Regions from separate parts of the Pseudogracilibacillus sp. SO30301A genome, predicted to be linked through region 4. Evidence: riboswitches for the same ligand, from Rfam matches in the RefSeq annotation. Region 4 holds a riboswitch; each other region holds the start of a gene.

The links. Region 4 has a riboswitch for S-adenosylmethionine ahead of SPD89_RS02695 (O-acetylhomoserine aminocarboxypropyltransferase/cysteine synthase family protein). Riboswitches for the same ligand answer to the same signal wherever they lie in the genome.
Region 1: linked by a shared signal. The riboswitch ahead of metK (methionine adenosyltransferase) and the one ahead of SPD89_RS02695 (O-acetylhomoserine aminocarboxypropyltransferase/cysteine synthase family protein) in region 4 are both predicted to bind S-adenosylmethionine.
Region 2: linked by a shared signal. The riboswitch ahead of SPD89_RS06225 (YezD family protein) and the one ahead of SPD89_RS02695 (O-acetylhomoserine aminocarboxypropyltransferase/cysteine synthase family protein) in region 4 are both predicted to bind S-adenosylmethionine.
Region 3: linked by a shared signal. The riboswitch ahead of SPD89_RS04455 (methionine ABC transporter ATP-binding protein) and the one ahead of SPD89_RS02695 (O-acetylhomoserine aminocarboxypropyltransferase/cysteine synthase family protein) in region 4 are both predicted to bind S-adenosylmethionine.

Annotation. Positions count from the first base shown of each region.
Region 1 covers NZ_JAXHDD010000005.1:115,842-120,319, reverse strand. The annotation lists gene metK (methionine adenosyltransferase) at 189-1,385, opposite strand; SAM riboswitch class I at 1,520-1,626, opposite strand; gene pckA (phosphoenolpyruvate carboxykinase (ATP)) at 1,885-3,471, shown strand; gene SPD89_RS04750 (ABC transporter substrate-binding protein) at 3,803-4,478, shown strand, end outside.
Region 2 covers NZ_JAXHDD010000008.1:29,977-34,454, reverse strand. The annotation lists gene SPD89_RS06235 (bifunctional homocysteine S-methyltransferase/methylenetetrahydrofolate reductase) at 1-838, opposite strand, end outside; gene SPD89_RS06230 (PLP-dependent transferase) at 835-1,962, opposite strand; gene SPD89_RS06225 (YezD family protein) at 2,090-2,230, opposite strand; SAM riboswitch class I at 2,406-2,508, opposite strand; gene SPD89_RS06220 (transporter substrate-binding protein) at 2,583-4,478, opposite strand, start outside.
Region 3 covers NZ_JAXHDD010000005.1:62,907-67,384, forward strand. The annotation lists gene SPD89_RS04435 (arsenate reductase family protein) at 1-151, shown strand, start outside; gene gcvH (glycine cleavage system protein GcvH) at 171-551, shown strand; gene SPD89_RS04445 (toprim domain-containing protein) at 648-1,007, shown strand; gene SPD89_RS04450 (thioredoxin family protein) at 1,025-1,342, shown strand; SAM riboswitch class I at 1,417-1,531, shown strand; gene SPD89_RS04455 (methionine ABC transporter ATP-binding protein) at 1,687-2,718, shown strand; gene SPD89_RS04460 (methionine ABC transporter permease) at 2,708-3,373, shown strand; gene SPD89_RS04465 (MetQ/NlpA family ABC transporter substrate-binding protein) at 3,390-4,241, shown strand.
Region 4 covers NZ_JAXHDD010000002.1:203,531-208,008, reverse strand. The annotation lists gene SPD89_RS02700 (hybrid sensor histidine kinase/response regulator) at 1-2,071, opposite strand, end outside; SAM riboswitch class I at 2,389-2,502, shown strand; gene SPD89_RS02695 (O-acetylhomoserine aminocarboxypropyltransferase/cysteine synthase family protein) at 2,648-4,318, shown strand.

The DNA of each region.
Region 1 (4,478 bases), on a different contig from region 4:
GAAGTGCCATTTATCAGTCCATCCTACTGATACATGAACATTTAAGCAACGTATTTCAAAAGGAGGACAAGTTTATTCAGTCTTTGGAAAAATAATTTGAAATTAGAAACCAAATGAGGACAGGTAACTGAATTGAAAAAGCTTGTCTTACAGTTATTTGATGAATAACGATAAGTCAAGCTTCTTTTTTAAACATACTCTAATAATGATTTTCGTATATCTTCCACTTTATCTGTTTGTTCCCAAGGTAAATACAAATCATGGCGACCAAAGTGACCGTATGCTGCGGTTTGTCGATAAATTGGTTTTTGTAAGTCCAACATCGTAATGATTCCTGCTGGGCTTAAATCAAACGTGTTTCGGATTACTTCAACAAGCTTTTCTTCCGTAACTTTTCCTGTACCGAATGCATTAACGGAAATAGAAACTGGTTCAGCTACACCAATAGCATATGCAAGTTGCACTTCACATTTTTCTGCTAAATGAGCAGCGACAATATTTTTTGCTACATATCTTGCTGCATATGCAGCTGATCGGTCAACTTTCGTTGGATCCTTCCCACTAAATGCCCCACCACCATGTCTTGCATATCCTCCATACGTATCAACGATAATTTTTCTCCCTGTTAATCCAGCATCTCCTTGGGGACCTCCAATTACGAACCTACCAGAAGGATTTATAAAATATTTTGTATTCTCATCTAATAAAAAACTTGGTACAACAGGTTCTATTACATATTTCATTAGATCTTTATCTATCTGATCAAGTGTTACATCTTGATGATGTTGAGTAGAAATGACGATTGTATCCACTCGAACTGGCTTGTCTTTATCATCATACTCTATGGTAACTTGCGATTTTCCGTCTGGGCGTAAATAGGAAAGCGTTCCATTTTTTCGAACTTCTGTTAACTTTTTAGCTAAACGATGAGCTAAAAAAATAGGTAACGGCATTAACTCCTCTGTTTCATCACAAGCAAAACCAAACATCAATCCTTGGTCACCTGCACCGATTATGTTATTATCTTTATTTCCATCTCTAGCTTCAAGCGCTGTGTCCACACCACTTGCAATATCTGGAGATTGTTCATCAATTGCAGTAAGTACAGAACATGTCTGTGCGTCAAATCCATATTTTGCTCGTGTATAACCAATTTCCGATATCGTTTTTCGAACTATTTTTGGGATGTCAACGTATGTTGTAGTGGTAATTTCGCCTGCTACTAATACGAGCCCAGTGGTAACCATTGTTTCACAAGCAACACGTGCTTTAGGGTCGTCCGTTAATATGTCATCTAAAATTGCATCTGAAATTTGATCACAAATCTTATCAGGATGTCCCTCTGTAACCGATTCAGATGTGAACAAATGACGATTTTTTACCATAAATAAAAGCCTCCTACTATATAGTACACGGAGCTCAAAAATAATTAGGTTTTAAAGGAATTCTTGTTTATTATAAACGAGAGAAAATAAAAAATCCCTTCCATCTAATAATAGAGGAAAGGAAATGCCTTTCACTCTTATTGTTCAAGGAAAGTCCTTGCATCAGGTTAGCACCTTTTCACATATTGTGATGGTTGCTGGGCTTCCTCGGGTCTGTCCCTCCACCAACTCCTAATAAGAGAGTCCGTTAAAAATAGCTTACACTAAAGTGTCTAAAGTTGTCAAACAACTGTATTTTCATGCGAATGTGATTTATTTCACAAATTTGTAACGATTTTCTTTAACTATTGCACAATCTGTATATAATATGGATAATATGCTATATAATCAAATATCTATCTAAGGTATAATTAATTCGCATTATATTTAGTATGGACTATTTAAGTTAATGTGTTATACTATATTCAGAATTAAGTACTTGTAAAGGAAGGTTAGGGCAATGAACATGACTGCAAATTCAATCGAAACTCATGAATTTGAAACGAATAATAAACTGCATACAAATTTATCTGTTCCGTTATTGGTTGAAAAGATTTTATCGAGAGAAGAAGGAGTTTTAACTGCAACGGGAGCAGTTCAGGCTACGACAGGTAAATATACAGGGCGCTCTCCTAAAGACCGTTTTATCGTAAGAGATGATGTCTCGGAAAATATTGTAGATTGGGGAGCGGTAAATCAACCCCTTGATGAAGTTTCATTTGAAAAACTTTATCAGAAAGTGATCAACCATTTAAAAAGCAAAAATGAATTATTTTCTTTTAAAGGATTTGCAGGTGCTGATGAGAAATTCCGTCTACCCGTAGAAGTAATTAATGAATATGCGTGGCATAATCTATTTGCACGCCAGTTATTTATTATTCCAGATAAGACTGAATTGCATAATCACAAATCTGAATTTACTGTTTTATCTGCTCCTACTTGTACAGCAAATCCAGAAGAAGATGGCACAAACTCTGAAACATTTATCGTCATCTCATTTAAAAAACGCATCGTTCTTATAGGTGGAACAGAATATGCAGGGGAAATTAAAAAATCAATCTTTTCTGTCATGAATTACTTACTACCACGGCAAAATGTGCTTTCTATGCATTGTTCTGCTAACGTTGGAGAAGAAGGCGATGTAGCATTGTTTTTCGGTCTTTCAGGTACTGGAAAAACAACGCTATCAGCAGATCCTTACCGTAAATTAATTGGTGATGATGAACATGGTTGGAGTCCAAATGGTGTTTTCAACATTGAAGGTGGATGCTATGCCAAATGTGTGGATCTATCTCAAGAAAAAGAACCACAAATATATGACGCTATTCGTTTCGGCTCTGTTTTGGAAAATGTCGTATTAGATGATAATTCACGTGAACCAGATTATTCAGATACAAGCTTAACAGAAAACACACGAGCTGCTTACCCACTAGAGAATATTGACAATATTGTTAAGCCAAGTGTTGCAGGACATCCAAACACAATTATTTTCTTAACAGCGGACGCATCTGGTACATTACCACCGATTAGTAAATTAACGAAAGAACAAGCAATGTACCATTTCTTAAGTGGTTACACAAGTAAATTAGCTGGTACAGAGCGTGGAATCACGGAACCCGAAGCTACATTCTCAGCTTGTTTCGGTTCACCATTCTTACCACTTTCACCTGATAAATATGCACAAATGCTTGGTGAAAAAATTGACCAGTATAACGCAAATGTATTTTTAGTAAATACAGGATGGACTGGAGGCCCATACGGAGTAGGTAGCCGAATGAAATTATCTTACACTCGTGCAATGATTCATGCTGCCCTTGAGGGTGAGTTAAATACAATTGAAACAATTCAAGATGATATTTTCGGTTTAAATATTCCTGCACATGTACCAGGGGTTCCTGATGAAGTGTTAATTCCAAGAAATACATGGGCAGATAAAGACGCCTATGATAAAACTGCTCAAAACTTAGCTAGAGAATTCCATCAAAACTTCGAAAAATTTACAAATGCTAGTGAAAATATAAAGCAAGCCGGTCCAATCCATAAATAACACATTATTTACAAACCGACTCATATGTTGAGTCGGTTTTTTATATGAACATACACCTCTAACTTGAGCAACTTTCACCTCGACTTGAGCAACTTCACCCTCGACCTGAGCAACTTTCACCTCTAACTTGAGCAACTTTCACCTCGACTTGAGCAACTTTCACCTCGACCTGAGCAACTTTCACCTCGACTTGAGCAACCTTCACCTCGACCTGAGCAACTGCAACCCCGACTTGAATCCTCTCCCAACTAATTTTTGACACACATAAATTCCCTTTTGCATAGGCTAATGTTGATATACGAAAAAGATAAAGGAGTTGCATCAGATGAGAATGATCAAATGGGTCAGTTACTTATTTATCTTACTTTTAGTTTTTCTATCAGCTTGCTCTTCAAATGATGTATTAGAAATAAAACTGGCTGAAGTTACTCGTTCTGTTTTTTACACGCCACAATATGTTGCAATTGAAAATGGTTATTTTGAAGAAGAAGGTTTGAAAGTTGATCTGCAAACAACTTGGGGTGGAGATAAAACAATGACTGCCCTTCTATCAGACAATGCAGACATCGCTCTTGTTGGATCAGAAACATCTATTTACGTATACGGACAAGACGCATCTGACCTTGTTATTAATTTTGCGCAACTTACACAAACGGATGGTACATTTTTAGTATCCAAAACAGAGAAACCTGACTTTTCTTGGGAAGATACAAAAGGTAGTATTTTCTTAGGGCAACGAAAAGGTGGAATGCCGCAAATGGTTGGGGAGTATGTTTTAAAACAACATGATATTGATCCACACGAAGATTTGGAATTACTTCAAAATATTGATTTTGCTAACATTCCAAGTGCTTTTGTCTCCGGTGATGCTGAATATGTCCAACTGTTTGAACCAACTGCTAGTACATTTGAAAAAGAAGGAAAAGGTCATGTCATCGCTTCATTTGGTGAAGAATCTGGCCTGATTCCATATACCGTTTTTATGACGAAAGAAAGTTTTATCAATG
Region 2 (4,478 bases), on a different contig from region 4:
CTTCCACAAGCGCTTTAATATGTTCAGGAGTAGTTCCACAACACCCTCCGATTAATCGAACTCCTTGATTTCTGAGAGCTACTGCACAATCTGTAAAATAATTCGGTTCATTTTCGTAAAAAAGCACCCCATCCCGATACGCTGGTAAACTCGCATTTGGATATGCTGCCAAGAAAGCGCGATCCAATAAAGGTACTGACTCCAGTGAAGTTACCATTTGGGAAGGACCTAGTCGACAATTTACTCCAACTACATCTGCACCGAGCGCTTCTAACTGTTTTAACGCATCAGATAGCGTAACCCCATTTTCTAGTACACCCGGTTCATGCATGGAAACATTGGTAATGATCGGTAAATCTGTTTCTTCTCTAGCAATTTGTAAAACTGTTTTTAATTCATCGAGATTATAATAGGTTTCAAGGATTAACCCATCCACGCCCTCCAGTAGTAAACAATATAATTGTTCCCGAAAACTTCGCTTGATTTCCTCATCTGACTCCAGTAAAGTTTGTGCACCGTGAATTCCTCCAATATTTCCCAAAACATGCACGCTTCCTTTACTCGCTTTTCTAGCAATTTGAACTGCCTTTTGATTAATATTTTTCACTTGTTCTTCTAACCCATAACGTGCTAATTTAATATAGTTTGCACCATATGTATTCGTCTGAATAACGTCAGCACCTGCATTAATATACGCTTCATGCACATTTTGAATTTGCTCCGGGTGGCTCAAATTTAATTCTTCAAAGCTACGATCCACCCCATGAGAATATAAAATCGTCCCCATAGCACCATCAGCGATTAATATTCGTTTCTTTAAATCAGCTAATAAACTCAAAACTTTGCCACCCCCAATTGAGTAATTGCTTCGAAAGCTTGCTCAAGGTCAGCGATAATATCATCTTCATGTTCAATCCCAACAGAAGCACGTAGTAGACAATTTGATAATCCGTATGATTCACGCACCTCTTTTGGAATATCCATATGTGTCTGTGTAATTGGGTACGTTAAAAAGCTTTCTACTCCTCCTAAACTTTCAGCAAACGTAAAAAGTTTTAATGCTTTTAGAAACGGCGAAACAAGTGCTTCATCAATTATTTCAAAACTTAACATTCCGCTTCTCCCCGGGTAATACACATCTGTTACAAGTGGATGAGTTCTCAAATACTCAACTACTCGCTTGGCATTATTTTCATGCTGCCTCATCCGAAGGGCCAGTGTTTTCATCCCCCGAATGAGGCTAAAACAGTCATATGGTGATAACACTGCTCCGATTGAGTTATGCAAAAAAGCAAACTCTTCGTTTACTGTCTTTCCTTTTGAGATGACAACTCCTGCTAACAAATCATTATGCCCTGCTAAATATTTTGTTGCGCTATGAACGACAATATCTGCCCCTTCTTCAAGCGGTCGCTGAATATAAGGAGTGTACAGTGTGTTATCAACGATATGAAGAATCTCATGACGTTTTGTGATCACTGAGATTTTTCTTAAATCAACTGTCTGCATTAACGGGTTAGTTGGTGACTCAATGAAAATCGCTTTCGTATTATCCTGAATAAATGTTTCAAGTTCCTCATAATCTTTCCCGTCCCAATACGTAAAAGAAAAATTGTACTTTTTCTCAAACACTTCAAATAAACGATAATTCCCTCCGTATATATCACGAGATGCAATAAAATGTGATCCTTCTTCAAATAAAGCAAATACGAGTTGAACAGCCGCCATACCGGAAGATGTAGCGAATGCTTTTTCTCCACTTTCTAACTCTGCAACTGCTTTTTCTAACACATCTCTAGTCGGGTTACCAGTGCGGATATAATCATAACCGTCTTGAAGGCCAATCTCTTCATGGCGGAATGCAGTGGAAAAATAAATAGGTGTACTGACTGCGCGAAAATGTTCTTCTTTCCTGTTTCCTATTTGTACAAGAAACGTCTCTTTCCTACACGAATCCGTCATTTTATTAACCCCTTTCTTAGTAAATTTGGCAAAAATAAAAGACATCCAACATCCTCTCTATACTAAAATGGCTAGAGATAGATGTAAGATGCCTTTAGTTGTCTAATCGGCAACCTCAATATTTTTATTAAACTAAGCTTTTACTAAATCGTTTTTTCTCTGTTGCGTCAATTTGTGTAATACGACCATCATGAATCGTAATTACAACAGACCCATACTCAATTTCTTGTAAAACAGCCTGTAAATAGTCCAGTTTCACTTGATCCAGTTTGCTCAAATTCTCATCTCCCCTTTAGCTAATTGATGTAAAGTACAAGTTCTTTTCATTGGAACTTGCAAAGCTTTATCGAGAAGAGTTATATTACTTTTGGTGGTTCAATAAGTAAAAAACCCTCTTCTTATCAAGATAAGAAGAGGTTGAATATATCGTTCATTTCTCTCTCTTCTTATCTTTCAGGCACTTAGCTTGCTGGAATTGGCACAGTACTTAAAAAGTCTGTTGCCGAGGCTTCACTGGGCCAGTCCCTCCACCTCTCTGGATAAGAAAAAATAAATCTGATTAAATTGTAACTACTACTGTACACTGTTTATTATTTGTTGTCAAATGTTTTTTTAGAAAATTATATACTTATCTCAAATTCCTTCATTTTTCGATAAAGTGTACTTCTTCCTATGCCTAACTTTTTTGAAGCTTCCTTAACACTATTCGTCTCCATTAACGCTTGAGTAATCATTTTCTTTTCAACATCTTTTAATGTAAGTTCTGAAGGCATTTTCCGCTTATAATACCCTTTAATATTTCTAGGTAAGTGGCTACTTGTAATTTTTTTAGATTTTCTTCTCGATAGTAAAAAAGCACGCTCCATAATATTTCTGAGTTCTCTAATATTACCTGGCCACGGATATTCGATAAACAGTTGCATTGCTTCTTGATCAATCTGTGTTGGTCCATCTCCATACTGCTCTTGGAACTGTTTCATAAAAGTCCAAGCAAGAGTTTCAATATCTTCAGGTCGTTCCCGTAAAGGTGGAATATCAATATTTAAAACATTCAACCTGTAATAAAGATCAGATCTGAATGAATTATTATACGCAATCTCCTCTTGCAAGTTTCTATTCGTAGCTGCGATAATTCGGATATCGACTGGTCGCTCTATCGTATCTCCAAGCCGGATTATTTTTTTCGTTTCAATCGCACGCAATAAAATAACTTGAAGTTCAATTGGCATATCACCTATCTCATCTAGGAAGAGTGTACCGTTATGGGCACTTTCAAATTTCCCAATTGCTCCGCCCTTTTTCCCCCCTGTAAACGTACCTTCTGAATACCCGAACAACTCACTAGCTATTAAATCTTTCGGGATTGCTCCGGTGTTCACTGCAACAAATGATCCGTTTCTCCTACTGCTCTCTTCATGAATAGCACGGGCCATTACTTCTTTTCCAGTACCTGTTTCGCCAAGAATTAAAACATTTGCGGTTGTTTGTGCGGCAATCGTTGCCGTTTCAAGTTCATGTTGAAAGTTTATATTTTTAGTTTGAATAGTTCCAAATTGAAAGATTGAATCAAAGGTTTTTTGATAGTTAGGTTTTAGTAAAAACAATGTTTTTAATTTTGCTTCATAGGAATTGACTTCAAATTTATTTTCCATATGTTTTAACATTTGAGGAGTGAGTGTTTCGCCGTTTTGAAAGCCAGTCATTTCTTTTGCCTTTAAGCTCATATATTGAATAGTTCTATCCTCGGATAACGCAATGATTGCTTCTTCACTTATCTGTCCCCAAGCATTTAGAACAATTTCATTCAAATGACTCTTTTTGGATTCTTTAATATTTTTATACGGGCGAGGTTTTATATTATTAGCTGAGTCCCAAACAATTTTAAACTGACCATTCGATAGAGCTTTTCCAATTTTAACCGGGCGTGAAAGATGACGTTTTTCTTTATCTATACGCAATTCTCCACACGCAGTATCTATTTTTCTACCACTTATATATTGAAAAATCTTATCTATATCAAAGTTCTTTGTGTGTATGATAGCATCAAGAACTATCTCTGTTCCTAAGTATGTATTGAACATAACAGAGGAGATAGACTTTTTTTCATTAAAAAATTCATTGTAATTATTTACGAACTTTTTATTCAATGAGTTATCTAAAGACTGAAAATAACTTGCAGAACTATAGTGTCCTTTTCCGACATCTGATCCCATGGCTGCTATTTCCGTTTCTTTTGTAATCGGACTAAAAATCGGTAATGAATTAGGGTCTAGTCCCATCTGTTTATACGCTTTATAGAAGGAAAGCACACTTTGTCCTACTAGCGTTGAAAAAATAGCATCAGGTTTTTGTACGATAATATCTTGAATAATACGATGAAATTCCCTATGTCCAAAAGGTACGTATTCTTCTGCAATTATTTCACCCTTTATATCTACAACATATGATTTCACTTGTGAATTTGTTTCACGAGGGTAAATATAATCATTTCCTATTAAGTAAATTCGCTTCCCATA
Region 3 (4,478 bases), on a different contig from region 4:
GAAGGATAAAATTAAAGATGCGACTATCGAAGAGATGGTAGGCTATCTCGCATCGAATGGGTTGTTGATTAAACGTCCGATTGTAACAGATGGAAAAAAGGTAACAGTTGGTTTTAAAGAAGAAGATTTTCAAGCCAATTGGTCAATATAATAATTAGGAGGTATTAGAGATGAGTTTACCGACAGATTTACTTTATTCGAAGGAGCATGAATGGGTAAGAAGAGAAGGAAGCGATGTTAGAATTGGAATTACTGATTTTGCTCAAGATGAATTAGGTGATATCGTTTTTGTTGAACTTCCAGAGGTAGGCGATACAATTGAAGTGAATGAGCCGTTTGGAAGTGTTGAGTCTGTAAAAACAGTTTCAGAATTGTATGCGCCAATAAGCGGGACAGTTGTAGAAGTTAATGAGGGTTTGGAAGATAATCCAGAGTATGTTAATGAATCTCCTTATGAACAAGCCTGGATGATCGTTGTTGAACCGTCCGCTGATGAAGAACTAGATGATCTGCTTTCCTCTGAAGAATATAATGCTTATATTTCTAAATAGGAATAATATTACTTGCACCCTACCTTAAGGGTGCATGTAGTTTTTTAGAGACTTCTAGCTTTCAACGATGGCTACCTTGAAATTGGGGGAAAAGCATTGGGTATTTTAAATGATAAGAAAGTTATTATCGTAGAAGGTTTATCCGATAAGATGCATGTTCAAAAAATAATCAAAGAGGAAATCGATATCGTTTGTACACACGGAACATTTGGCGTGGAAAAGTTTGATGAAATGTTAGATGAATTTGATCTAGATAATCGTGATGTATATATTTTTGTTGATGCAGATGAACCTGGAATAAGGTTAAGGAAGCAATTAACTGCTGAATTGCCCAATTCCATTCAAATGTATATTCCGGATGATTATCAACAAGTTGAACTAACTCCTCTGGATATTATTGCTCATGAATTAGTAAAACATAACTTTAAAATAGATCCATTGTATTTGATGTTATAAGGAAATTGGTGATTCTTTTGCAAGAAATAACCGCAGAACAATTAGAACAAAAAAGTGACTATTTATTATACATTCATACCCCTTTTTGTGGAACTTGTCATGTAGCGCGTTCATTTTTAGAAAAAATCGAAAAAACACATCAGCAAGATATTTTTTATGAGATGAACGCATCACTGTACCCGGAATTTATGCAGAAATATAAGGTGGAAAGTGTACCTTGTTTGTTCGTTATGAAAGACGATCAAGTTAAAGAAAAAGTGTATACATTCTTTTCCGTTGCAAATATATATCATTATGTATGGACGTATGTACCCGAGCTCTTTCGACAAAATTAAACGTATTACTTGACATAAAAACAGATATAATGCTATATTGTTTATTGTTATCAATAAAAAGGAATACATCTTAACTCTTATGAAGAGCGATGGAGGGACTGGCCCTATGAATTCGCGGCAACCTTCAATTTTACTTCCAAAATTGAAAGGTGCTAAATCCTGCAAAGCAGATGCTTTGATAGATGAGAGAATGTGAAGATAGATTGTTAAGTCTTTCTGTTCTCTTACAGGAAGACTTTTTTAATTGTATCTGAATGAGTAAACAGGGTGGCATTAGAGTATGTACCTAATGTTATGCGAATTTCATAGTTTCCCAAACCAACGATGTAAAAGGAGGGCAAATCATGATATCGATACAAAATTTAAAGAAAGTTTTTACACTAGATAAAAGCCCGATTACAGCAGTAGATTCCCTATCATTAGAAATAAAGGAAGGAGAAATCTTCGGGGTAATAGGGTACAGTGGTGCGGGGAAAAGTACATTAGTACGGCTACTAAATCGTTTGGAAGAGCCTTCGGATGGATCCATTATTATTGATGGAAAAGAAATGACTAAACTAAAAGGCAAAAAGTTAAGACAAGCCAGGCAAGAAATCGGGATGATTTTTCAACATTTTAATCTTTTATGGTCTCGAACGACGGAGGAAAATATTGCTTTTCCACTAGAAATAGCAGGTGTTCCAAAAACAGAACAGAAAAAGAAAGTTCAAGAGCTGATCGATTTGGTTGGGCTAACTGGAAGAGAAAAAGCCTATCCTTCCCAACTAAGCGGAGGGCAAAAACAGCGTGTAGGGATCGCACGTGCACTTGCAAATGATCCGAAACTGCTTCTTTGCGATGAAGCTACATCGGCACTAGATCCAGAAACTACTAATTCAATTCTAGATTTGCTAGTGGATATTAACCAAAAACTTGGCCTTACGATTATTTTAATAACACATGAAATGCATGTGATTCGCAAAATATGTGATCGGGTTGCTGTTATGGAGAAAGGGAAGATCGTAGAAACTGGTAATGTTCTAGATGTGTTCTCTAACCCAGAACAACCTATTACGAAAAAATTTGTGGAACAAGTGATGGCAAATCCAGACGTAGAAGAAAGTGTTGCGGACATTCTCAATAATGTAAAGAAACATGGAAAAGTATTACGCCTCCATTTTTTAGGAGCATTTGCAAATGAAGCTTTAATTAGTGAAGTATCGAAAAAGTTTTCCGTTGATACGAATATTATCCAAGGAAAAATTACGCAGACACAAAATGGTGTGTTAGGTACCTTAATTGTTCAAATGGTAGGAAACAAAGCTGAAATTGAAAAAGCGATTAACTTTATTAAAGAAGCCTCAGTTGAAGTGGAGCTGATTCGAGATGACACTTAATTTTGCTAATATTGATTGGGATAAACTAATGACGGCGACGTATGAAACGTTTTATATGACATTAATCTCATTAACTGGAACTTTTATTATAGGTGTGTTACTCGGATTACTATTATACTTAACTGCCAAAGATGGACTTTGGGAAAATAAGGTGATTAACTTTATTACAGCAACAATAGTAAATGTGTTTCGTGCAATTCCATTTATTATCTTAATACTTCTACTCTTTCCATTTACGTATTTTTTAATTGGGACGATTAGAGGACCGAATGCAGCCTTACCAGCTTTAATTATTGGTGCCGCTCCATTCTATGGTAGGTTAGTAGAAATTGCTTTAAAGGAAATAGATAAAGGAGTTATTGAGGCGGCGCAATCAATGGGAGCAAGTACACGATCTATTATTTTTAAAGTTCTTCTTCCTGAATCGATGCCTGCTTTAATCTCAGGAATAACTGTTACCGCAATCGCGCTTATTGGTTATACGGCAATGGCAGGTGCAATTGGTGCGGGTGGCCTTGGAAGTTACGCATATTATGCTGGATTCCAGCGTAGAGCCTTTGATATTGTATTTATTTGTTCAGTAATAATCGTATTCATCGTCTTCATTTTCCAATTTATTGGAGACTTTACTTCAAAAAAATTAGACAAAAGATAAAGGAGATTTTTATAAAATGAAAAGACTACTTACATTATTTTCCGTTCTACTTATTTTAGTATTAGCAGCTTGCGGAGGCGGAAATACAGACAATACGAATGAAGAAACAAGTGACGATACAGAAACAGAACAAGAAGAAGTAACAATTAAAGTTGGAGCATCAAGTGTTCCACATGCGGAAATTTTAGAAGAAGCTGCTCCAATTTTGGCTGAAAAAGGGATTACACTTGAAATAGAACCTTATGAAGATTATGTTTTACCGAACGATGATTTAGCAAGCGGTGAATTAGATGCTAACTACTTCCAGCATATACCTTATTTAGAGCAAACAGTTGCTGATACAGGTTATGAATTAACTCATATTGGCAACATCCACATTGAACCAATTGGAATTTATTCAAAATCAATTACAGATATGGAAGACATTCCTGAAGGGACAGAAGTTATTTTGAGTAATTCGGTTTCTGATCATGGTCGTATTTTAGGTTTATTTCAAAAAGCTGGTTTAATCGAGTTAGCAGATGGGGTTGAGGCAGCTAATGCAACGATTGATGATATTGTTGAAAATCCAAAAAAACTGACATTCACACCAGATTATGAGCCTGCATTTTTACCTGAAATATATGAAACTGAAGAAGATGCACTTGTCGTAATTAACACAAACTATGCAATTGGTGCTGGGCTCGATCCGCAGAATGACTCCATATTTATAGAAGAAGATGATTCTCCTTACGTTAACGTAATTGCTGTTAAAACGGAGGATGAAAATAATGAAGCGTTAAATACATTAGTTGAAGTACTTCACTCCGAAGAAATTCAAAACTTTATACTTGAAAATTATGACGGTGCGGTTGTACCTGTAAACTAAGATGATAAAGATGCTGATTCCTTTTAAATAGGATCAGCATTTTTGTTAACCAAAATTATTTTACAAATTATCACTTTTGGTTTATTGTTAAATTAGAACAATTATTAATAGGGAGGCTTTAAATGAGAATTTATTTGGAAATAACAAACAAATCTTTTATAAAGGTATTTATTAAAAAACTATATAAATAGACACCTAATTATCCATTATATTTGATAAATTGCATTCAATCAGATA
Region 4 (4,478 bases):
TACTAGTTGTGTCAAAAATTGGTTTAGGAAAATCTAGTAACTTAGCATCTTCACCTTCATAAGAGGCAGCAACTTCTAGTTCACTATCTACTTTTTCAGATTTGTCCTTAGCTAAAGGTATCGTAAAACGGAAGACAGACCCTTTACCTAAAGTTGAGTCTACAGAAATTGTCCCTCCATGTAATTCAACCAATTGTTTACAAATATGAAGACCTAAGCCAATGCCCCCCTCAATCGCGGTAGTATTCTTCTTTTCCTGTTCATACGGCTGAAAAATGGATGCTTGGATTTGCTCGCTAATTCCAATTCCCGTATCGGAAATTGTCACTGTTGCAAACAACCCCTTATATGTTGCATCTATCGTTATTTTTCCTTCATTTGTATACTTAACCGCGTTGTGAAGGAGGTTAAACAATATTTGAATTAACCGATTCTGATCAGCATAAATATCTGGAAACGTGTCTGTAATTTTCAACTCAATATCTAATCTTTTATTTTCCGTCATAAAACGTATCATATCTAAAACGCCTGAGGTAACAGTGTGAAGATTTACTGGTCGTCTCTTGAGTTTTATCTGCTTATCTTGCAATCTTGAAATATCGAGGAGATCATTTAGTGTAAACGACATCTGCCGACCCACTTGAATAAGCAATTTCAAATTATTTTTATTATCCGTAGTTAATGAATCCTTCTGATGATTTAATATCGTTTGAGCGATATTGATAATTCCGTGAAGTGGGTTCCGTAATTCATGGGATGTATTGGCTAGAAATTGATTTTTGGCCTTATCCGCCCGTTCAAGTTCTTTTGTTTGTTTCTTATTTAATTGGACGATACTTATCTGACGTTTAAAGAGAAATCCAGCAAAAGCCATGATAGCTAGCAAGTAATCAATCGGATAATATGGTATATCGATTAGCCCTATATTGAGAGCTACTCCCCACAACACATTAAACAAATTAATGACATTAGCAATCAATATAAACATAGCATCAGAATTGCCTTTTTTAATGATCCCTAGAATTATAATAAACATAAACGTATAAGAAATTACGTTTGTAAGCATAATGCCATAACCAACAAATAGGATGTATGAAGATGGAATAATGAATAGTGCTAGAATTAAGAGGCTATATGTTTCAAATAATACTCTGAAAAAAACATGTCTTAATTTAAACACATATTTTATGAATTTGAGAATAAAAAACACGGTACCTGCGAATGACAAATAGATTAGTTTAAGCGACCATTCTGCATTGATAGGAAACCAATTTAATAGTATTTTATCCTCGTCAACGATGATAGAAAAAGCAGCAAAAATGAGTAAAAGTCCGAAATAAATAAGTTCTTTATGATATACGCTTCTACCCATCATATATAAGCTAAAAGCATATGCACTATGTACGAGTAATATTAAGACAACCATTAATTGCGTTATGGTTGTAAAGCTTATTTCTCTGTCTATAGCATTCCCTAGCCCAAATTTAACAGTGTTTGAAATACCGCCTTCAAACGCCTTTTCAAAGTTTGCTACATGTACAACTAGTTCTATCTCGTCGTTCGCCGTATGGAAATAGCCCTTAGAAATTCCTAGCTTACTCTTGTATTGATGAATAGTATCGGAAGGTCGACCCGTTTCAGTTACTAATTGCCCGTTTACATATACGCTAGCCGCTGACTCAATATCCTTAAAGATTAACCCATAATTTTTCTGTTCACTTTCGTTATCAGTTGTTGGCAAAAGTACTTTTAATCGATAGGTACCGTAGTTTATTTCCTTATACGGATTCTTCCAATGCCCTGGTATAGTCGTAAAACCACTTGCAACATTTTTTTCTAAGCCAAAATTTATAAATTCTCCCGGATAAAACTCCCATTCTCCATCAAGCGTTATTGTTTCCTTATCCGTAAAATTCCAGTGACTTAAATCAATTACACCCTCTTCAGCATGAGGGTGATCGGGAGTTTTATGGTAAAAAATCCACCCAATACGAAAACTTGTTAACACGAGCAGAAATATACTTATCAAAAGAAATACTTTTTTATAGGACATCCCGTTACTAGCACGCATCGTTTTCAACCCTTTATACTCTCACTTTTAATTATTACATCAATTATCGTTGGTGGCACCTACTTTTACAAGATTAATTTTCTATCTGCAAGTTTTATTATTCCAATTGGTATTAGTGGTTGCCTTGAAAATGATTAGAAATATTAAAAATCGATGATTTAACCATAATCTAAATCGCCCAAAATGTAATCGTTTTCAAAATAATGAACAATTAGTTTTTTATATAAGTTTTGTTCATTATATTCACAATTAGCAATATTTTTAGTTGACATTAAGTACGAAGCATGTATAATAAATAGTAATTTCATAATGAGTATCTCTTATCAAGAGCGACGGAGGGAATAGGCCCGATGAAGTCCAGCAACCATAAAAGCTTATTGTTAGCTTTTAAAGGTGCCAAATCCTACAGACGATTGTCTGGAAGATAAGAGGAGGAAACGACTATTAATACAACACCCTCTTCTATTCTTTCTAGAAGAGGGTTTTCTAATTTTCCTTCTCTACATGCAAGACGTACATTGCTTCAAAATAAAAACGGGGGATATCATCCCTAAAAATTTAAGGAGGAATTTAGTTATGTCAGAATTTACATTTCAAAAGGACGATACCATTTTATTACATGGGGGGCAAGAACCTGATCCAGTTACAGGTTCACGTGCGGTACCAATTCATCAAACAACATCTTATGTTTTTCGCGATACAGAGCATGCTAAAAATTTATTTGGTCTTGCGGAAACGGGAAATATTTATACTCGAATTATGAATCCGACAACAGATGCGTTTGAACAGCGAGTTGCATTACTTGAAGATGGTACTGCTGCGGTTGCCACAGCTTCAGGAATGGCCGCCATTACGTATGCTATTTTAAACGTTGCTAGTGCTGGGGATGAAATTGTCGCCGATAGTAATTTGTATGGTGGTACATACAACCTATTTGTCCATACACTACCTCGTTTTGGAATTAATGTAAAGATTGTCGACGGTACAAATCCTGAAGCAATAAAAGCTGCAATAACGGACAAAACAAAAGCAATTTTTGGCGAAACAATTACGAACCCAAGTTTAAATGTTTTTGATATCGAAACGGTTGCTGACATTGCTCATGATCATGGTATTCCGTTAATAATTGATAATACTTTTGCACCAAAATTTGCTAAACCAATTCAATGGGGGGCGGATGTCGTCGTCCATTCCGCAACAAAATGGATTGGGGGACATGGAACGTCGATTGGAGGAGTTGTCGTTGATGGCGGACGCTTTAACTGGGATAATGAAAAGTTTCCAGGATTTACGGAAGCCGATGAAAGCTATGATGGACTCCGATTTGCAGATTTAGGTCCTGTTGCCTTTGCTCTTCGACTACGTGTTCAACTATTACGTGATACAGGGGCATCGATCAGTCCTCATAATGCATTTTTATTATTACAAGGTCTCGAAACATTACATGTACGTCTCGAACGTCATAGTGAAAATGCAATAAAAGTAGCAAAGTATTTACAAAGCCACCCAGCAGTTGAATGGGTAAATTTTCCGGGAATTGAAGATCACCCATCCCATGAGTTAGCAAATAAATATTTCTCTTCGGGATATGGATCGATTATTACATTTGGTATTAAAGGTGGACTTGAAGCTGGCAGAAAATTAATTGATAATATTGAGTTATGGTCACATGTAGCGAATGTTGGAGATGCAAAATCATTAATTATTCACCCAGCATCTACAACTCACCAACAACTCAGTCAAGAAGACTTAAAGAAAAGTGGCACACCAGAAGAATTAGTTCGTCTATCTATCGGAATTGAAGACATTGAAGATATAATCCAAACATTAGATAATGCTATTGCTAAAGCAACAGGAATTTCTACTATTGACACTACAGTAGAAGAAGCAATTAAATGGCTATTCTCATCACCTTTTGATCGCAGTGAAGGATTAAGACAAAAAACAATTGCTGTAAAAACTGAAATTGATCTACAAAAAGCGTTTAATTTGTCAAAACAAGGGTATAAAATTATCAACCTAGATGAAACTAATAAAGATGAAGTAATTGATGTAATTGTAACGGAACAACCGTTATCTGAAAATGAGCTTGATACTTACTCCAATCAAGGATTAAAAATTATTTGGAGCAGTAACTTTAAAGGCTTTGAAAATTTAAGCACTTCAGTTCAAGTAGTAAGTGGAAGAGATCTTATTGAAGAAGCTACACGTATTCGTGCGAACCGTCCTGAAGTAATAACTAATTAAGTAATTTATCACTCAATTGTTATATAACTAATCTCTTTCCGCCTTCCCCAAGGCGGTTTTTTCTTTTTAGTGCGTGTTCAAAAAGGAGGATAAAAAGAACCAAGAAGTTCGAGGCGGCGCAGCTCCCGTCAGCGGAATGTATGCATTTAGATACATGAGC